Regions from separate parts of the Turicibacter sp. KK003 genome, predicted to be linked through region 2. Evidence: a T-box and tRNA genes for the amino acid it is inferred to sense, from the RefSeq annotation. Region 2 holds a T-box; the other holds one or more tRNA genes.
What was found. A T-box is a leader RNA that pairs with one kind of tRNA and senses whether it is charged. The one in region 2 lies ahead of leuS (leucine--tRNA ligase), so its partner is inferred to be a tRNA-Leu.

Region 1: it encodes a tRNA-Leu, which carries the amino acid that the T-box ahead of leuS (leucine--tRNA ligase) is inferred to sense. The anticodon was not compared.

What each region holds. Positions count from the first base shown of each region.
Region 1 is NZ_CP142738.1:1,056,616-1,060,047, forward strand. It holds gene VXM77_RS05330 (hypothetical protein) at 1-412, shown strand, start outside; tRNA gene VXM77_RS05335 (tRNA-Leu) at 1,282-1,368, opposite strand; gene VXM77_RS05340 (hypothetical protein) at 1,676-2,065, shown strand; tRNA gene VXM77_RS05345 (tRNA-Arg) at 2,208-2,284, shown strand; tRNA gene VXM77_RS05350 (tRNA-Arg) at 2,306-2,382, shown strand; gene VXM77_RS05355 (hypothetical protein) at 2,472-3,425, shown strand.
Region 2 is NZ_CP142738.1:654,315-657,746, reverse strand. It holds gene leuS (leucine--tRNA ligase) at 1-1,875, opposite strand, end outside; T-box leader at 2,000-2,220, opposite strand; gene VXM77_RS03090 (TIGR01212 family radical SAM protein) at 2,601-3,432, shown strand, end outside.

The sequences.
Region 1 (3,432 bases), 400 kb from region 2:
GGATTATTACATTTTCTTTAATCACGAGGCGAAAATGATGCTCGGATTTAGTAATAAGATGTTAGAGGAGAAGCTTAAATTTCAGGTATCGTATTTACCAAATTATCAGGTTGAAATTAAAAATTTAAATACACAGGAAGTAACGGTAGTAGATGTCTCTAAGCGAAGTCAAGATTACCTTGAAGCTATTTATAATGAAAAAGGTGAGCTGAAACAGACATTAAAAGGGGTCGTAGCGCCGGTTAGTCGTTCGAGTGCTATTAAAAGCCAGGATTCGCTACCTGGTCATGATCTTGTTTTAACGCAACGAATTCTAGGTCGCTCACATAATGATACATTAGGATATGTACACTCATATATTGGCTTTAAGAAGGGGAGTTATTTCGTTTATCGAACATCCATTTCACAGTAATAAAAAATCATAAAAAGATGGTGTAAAATATAAAAAAAAATAAATACTAAGGATATGACATTTTTGTAGGGGAGTGATTAATATGACGATAGAAGCTTTTATTTTTGGTGCCATTTTTGAAATGTGTATTACTTATTGGATTTTAAGTGAACTCTTTTTTTAACTTTTGAATTGAATACTTATAATAAGTAGGTGATTTTAGAAAAATAAAAATGATAACATCAAAGAATCGTATGTTTCTCCCCCTTATGTAAATTAACTTTACAGGAATTTATATTTCATGTTCTATTATAGGGCGCTGCTCATAGATTGACTGGCGTTCCTTTTTTTGTATGATTTGATAATAGTTGGATCGGTTAATGAGTGTTTAACGAGATAAACGCGATGGGGTGAGAAGGATAGAATAAGAAAAAGACCTCCCGATGACATCCCCTAGAAGGGGAGTCTCTGAATCAGGAGATCTTTTTTAAGTGACAGTATAGTGGTGTAAAAAATGTAATATGGTGTGGTAAATTTAATAGTTTATAAAAATAACTGTATAAAATGGATAGGAATACTTTTAAAAAGTAGAGAGAATGTAGGAGAATGATAAGTTATGGATAGGAAATTGTATTTGTAAATTAGAATGAATAATTAGAGTTATTCTACTGTCCTTAATCGACTGAGGATACCGAAAGTGATTAAGTAAATAGATCTTGTTAATAAAAGTGTAGGAAGGTTGGATGTTTGAATGAATAGGATGTTTTTAAGATGGATGTTTGAATTGGTATCCTCAATATAATCTATGAAGGCGGGGAGAAAATGTCTGTATAATCGCCCTAATGCAAAAAAAAACACCCTTAATTACTCAGGGTGTTAGTTAGCAATATTGGTACCAGTGGCCGGACTCGAACCGGCATGAAGTAAACTTCGGTGGATTTTGAGTCCACTGCGTCTACCAATTCCGCCACACTGGCATTTACAATTTAATTATAACATAATTAGATGATTAATCAAGCTAAAAAATCAAAAAAAAGAAATATAATACAACAGCGGATCCATTTGCATCCATCTCAGTTTATGAATTAGACTTAGCATTTAGTTTAATGAAGGGGAGGATGATTTTTAAGTGGAGTCGCCTCGAAAATCAAAAATAATTTAATTTATCTAAAGTATTCATCTTTTTAAGCTTAGTTACGTATGATTAGGTGTAAAGCGCTTTCTAAAGGGCAGGGAGGAGGAATATGAAGAAAGTGCGACTAAAACCATTTGGGGGGATTGACGATGAACGTCTATTGGAAACCTGTAGTAAATCAAATGATGATTGAGGATGGTTTTAATCAACAGTTACAGGAGGTGGAAGATAAGATTATAGCGTGGAGTAGGGGTGAACTTTCGTTGACAGGGGATTTACTTGAAACCTTTGTTAAGGATAAGGTGAGCGACTATAAGAACTCATTTGTTAAAATTGTAATGCCGTTTCAGACAGAAGAGGAGTGCCGACGCTATTTAAATGATTTCTATGAAAAATATGTTGATGTCATTCATATGTTTCCTTGTGATCCGTGGGCATGGATTTATAAATTAGAAAGTATGACGTATGGAGAATATGACATTCGTTGTATTCATGTTCCAACGTTAGAAGGGGCATATAAAGCTCATCATCTTGTTTAATTAAAGGGGGAATAATTCCCTCTTTTTAATTAATAACAAACATAATGGCTCTAATGTTTGAAGAAAAAAGAAAAAAATTGTTAAATAAGGCTTTACAAATGAAACTAAATGATTTAGAATAAGTTGTGTAATTGGAAAACATGTCTCGGTAGCTCAGCTGGATAGAGCAACGGCCTTCTAAGCCGTCGGTCGGGGGTTCGAATCCCTCCCGGGATGCCATTTCATTTAAATAACTATTAAGTCTCGGTAGCTCAGCTGGATAGAGCAACGGCCTTCTAAGCCGTCGGTCGGGGGTTCGAATCCCTCCCGGGATGCCATTTAACGATAATGATGGACTACACTAAGTAGTTCTTTTTTTGTATTTTAAGCTGCTTTCTCTGTAAGCAGTAAAGAGTGAGGGGTAAGAGTGGCCAAAATTTATGAATTACAGACTAATTATCGAGCGAAAATTGAACAATCGATTGAGTTGATTGAGAAGGGGTATATTGATCAGGCTATTTGCTTGTTAGAGGACTTCTTAGTATCCGTTACATGCGTTGATATTGGGACAGAAATAAAAAAACAATTAATGTCGGCCTATACACTAAAACGTGAATTTGATGCAGTCGATCGATTAATTGCTTCTATTTTTGAAAAGAAACGTTTAGATTTAACGATTGCTGCACATGATATATTGGTTGCTATTTTTCAAAACCAAAAGGAAATGCGACAACAAAAAGAAAATTTTTACTTTAATCAGTTATCATCATTTTCTATAAAAAATTTAAAGGAGCTAATGTACTCTTTAAAGGATTATTATGAGAATTATTGGTATGAACAGATAGTGAAAAAAATAGATACCCTTCAAACCGGGACTAATTTAAAATTGAAATTCTCTATTATTTCAGATTTATATGAGGTTGAAGAGGAGCGATTAATGCCATTCACCCATGTATTAGAAGATATAACCAATAGTTGTGAAATTCCTTTTGTTAAAACAGCGTTATTTGAATTGATGAGTCGTAAAAATTTACAAGGTGTCATTACCTTTAAAGCTAATGGAGTTACTAGGCGTGTTTTAGCAGAGCCAGCAGTTTTAAAAAAAATGGAGAGGTGTTATGCCTATGCAATTGAACGATTAGAGATGTTAAAGTTAGACGAGTGCATCCAGGAAGAGCTGAAGCAATTACTTGTGTATTTTTATCAATACTCATTTCCTTTTATAGATGATTTTTATGAGGACGACGTGATAAAGGAGTTGGCCCAGCAAGTTTTTGGGTTAGATTTAGAGGGGTTGAATAGCTGTGAAACGGCTCCAACAAATCCTGACATTACATACAAAATGAGTCAGTATATCCTAAGTTTATCATCATTAATGTAGAAATTAG
Region 2 (3,432 bases):
CTCTGTTGACCAAGCGATTGCTGCATCAAGAGGTCCCATAAACATCTCATATAAACGCAGTGTGTCTGCGCCATGTGATTCAACGATATCGTCTGGATTTACAACGTTTCCTTTTGATTTAGACATTTTCTCGTTGTTTTCCCCTAAGATCATTCCTTGGTTAAATAAACGTTGGAATGGTTCTTTCGTCTCAACGATTCCTAAATCAAATAAAACTTTGTGCCAGAAGCGAGCGTATAATAAGTGTAATACCGCATGTTCTGCCCCACCGATATAAAGGTCAACTGGTAACCACTCTTTTAATAATTGTTTTGCTTCTTCTGTATTTAATCCAACATAATCGTTACCTTGTTTTAAAATATATCCAATGTAGTACCAGCAACTTCCGGCCCATTGTGGCATCGTATTTGTTTCACGACGCCCTTTAACTCCATCTTCACGAACAACTTCTAACCATTCTGTTGCATTAGCAAGTGGTGATTCCCCTGTTCCAGATGGCTTAATATTATCCATTACTGGTAATTCAAGTGGTAATTGGTCCGCCTCGAGTACAGACATTGTTCCGTCTTCCCATAAAATAACTGGGAATGGCTCTCCCCAATAACGTTGACGTGAGAATAACCAATCACGTAATTTGTAGTTAACTTTGCGTGATCCACAGTCGTGAGCTTCTAACCAATCAATCACGGCCGTCTTCGCCTCAGTATTATTCATCCCATTAATAAAGTCAGATTCAATGTGAGCTCCATCACCTGTGAAAGCACCTTCTGATAAGTCTCCTTCAATAACTTGCTTGATTGGTAAATCATATTTGTTTGCGAATTCATAGTCGCGCTCATCATGTGCAGGAACTGCCATTACCGCACCTGTTCCATAGCTTGCAAGGACATAGTCTCCAATCCAAACAGGAACTTTTTCACCTGTTATTGGATGAATCGCATAGGCACCCGTTGGAACTCCTGATTTCTCTTTATTTAATTCCGTACGTTCAAGATCTGATTTCGCCTTCGATGATTCTTGATAAGCATGAACAGCTTCTTGATATTCTGGGGTTGTAATTTCACTTACAAGTGGATGTTCTGGCGCTAAAACGACATAAGTGATTCCAAAAACAGTATCTGGACGTGTTGTAAAAACATCAAATGAAGCATCCGTTCCATCTACCTTGAAATTAATTAATGCCCCTTCACTTTTTCCAATCCAGTTACGTTGCATATCTTTAATGCTTTCCGTCCAATCTAGACCTTCTAAATCTTCTAATAAACGTTCAGCATAGTGAGTAATTTTAAGCACCCATTGCTTCATCGGTTTTTTAATAACAGGATGTTCTCCACGCTCTGAAACCATTTTTCCATTCACGTTTAAAACTTCCTCATTGGCAAGAACTGTTCCTAATCCTTCACACCAGTTTACTTCAATGTCCTTAATTTCAGCAAGTCCCATGTTGTAAAGTTGTGTGAAAATCCATTGTGTCCATTTATAATATTTTGGATCCGTCGTATTTAACTCTTTATCCCAATCGTAAGAGAATCCTAACGATTGAATTTGTTGACGGAACGTATTAATATTAATATCCGTAAATTCACGTGGGTCATTTCCTGTATTTAATGCATATTGTTCAGCCGGTAATCCAAACGCATCCCATCCCATTGGGTGTAAGACACGATATCCTTGCATACGTTTCATACGTGAAACAATATCTGTTGCCGTATAACCTTCTGGATGCCCGACATGAAGTCCAGCTCCTGATGGGTATGGGAACATATCTAATGCATAATATTTTGGTTTTGAAGAATCATCAGATGTCTTAAACGTCTTATTTTCTAACCAATATTTTTGCCACTTTTTTTCAATCTGTTGATGATCGAATGCCATAACATTACCTCCTATATACCCATTTAAGGGTATTCCTGTCACTTTTTAATCGGCAGTCCTTTTACACACAAAGCGATGAAGCGAGTTACCCTTTTTAAGCATAAAAAAAAGTACCTTAAAACGAGCTAAGGACGTCATCGACGCGGTACCACCTTAGTTGCAAAAGCTAACCTTAAAAAGCTTTTACCCCTTCATTGTTTTAACGCCAAACAGGCGGCAGCTCTTACTTCTTTTCACAACTGCAACTCCAAGGTGAGTTCATAAGGGACTCTATACGAATTTCCACCAACCATTCGCTCTCTTTAATAGCCTCGTCTTACTACTAATCCTTTTCATCGTTTCTATCTATCTATAAGGTTATTATAGAAAAAATTATATCAAACATTACCCAAAAAACAAGATTTTTTACAAAAAACCGTTGGAAAAAACGTCCTTAGACAATATCACGTGCCTGCCCCTCCCTTTCTATGATAAAATATAGACGTCTAAATAAGTTTTCAATCGCTTAAAAAATTAGAAAGAACGCCAAACTACAAAGAAAAGTACCCAAAATCCTAGAGAACAGATCCCGCTTCAAACAAGCGGCGCTTATGAGATTCAAGCGGTTCAAGAACGAATGACTGACCGCCTTGATCCGGAGAGCTTGAATCGTTCAGCATACCTGTTATCTTTGATATCATCAACAAGATACTAAATAAACGAAGCATTTAAAGGAGGAAAAAACGATGAATAATCCCTTTCCATATAGTTACTCTGATAAACGATACCACACCTTAAATTATCATTTACGTGAAAAATACCATCAAAAAATATTTAAAGTCATGATCAATGCAGGATTTACATGCCCAAACATTGATGGAACAGTTAAATATGGAGGATGCACATTCTGTAGTACAAAAGGAAGTGGAGACTTTGCCGGAAATCCGGAAGACAATTTAAAAACTCAATTTAACCAAGTAAAAGAAATGATGCATCAAAAATGGCCCGAAGCGGGATATATCGCCTATTTTCAAGCCTTTACGAATACTCATGCCCCGCTTGAAGTTTTACGAAAAAAATATGAAGCTGTATTAGAATGCGATGATAACATCGTCGCCCTTTCCATCGGAACCCGTCCAGACTGCCTGCCAGATGATGTCGTTGAATATTTAGGAGAGCTGAATAAAAAAGTTGACCTATGGGTAGAACTTGGGCTTCAAACGATGCACGACCAAACAGGAAAACTCATTAATCGCGGACATGACTACCAAACACTAGTTGAAGGAGTTCAAAAACTACGAGCAAAAAATATTGATGTCATCATCCATATCATTAATGGCTTACCAAATGAAACACATGACATGATGCTCGAAACTGCCAAAGCAGTTGCCCAACTCGATGTACAAGGGGTTAAAATACACCTTCTTCATGTCATCGACGGAACACCGATGCACAAAATGCTAACAAAAGGCAAACTAAAACTCATGGAAAAAGACGAATATGTAGACTTAGTCGTTGATCAACTCGAAATTCTTCCTCCTCATATGGTTATCCACCGACTAACAGGTGACGCCGTTC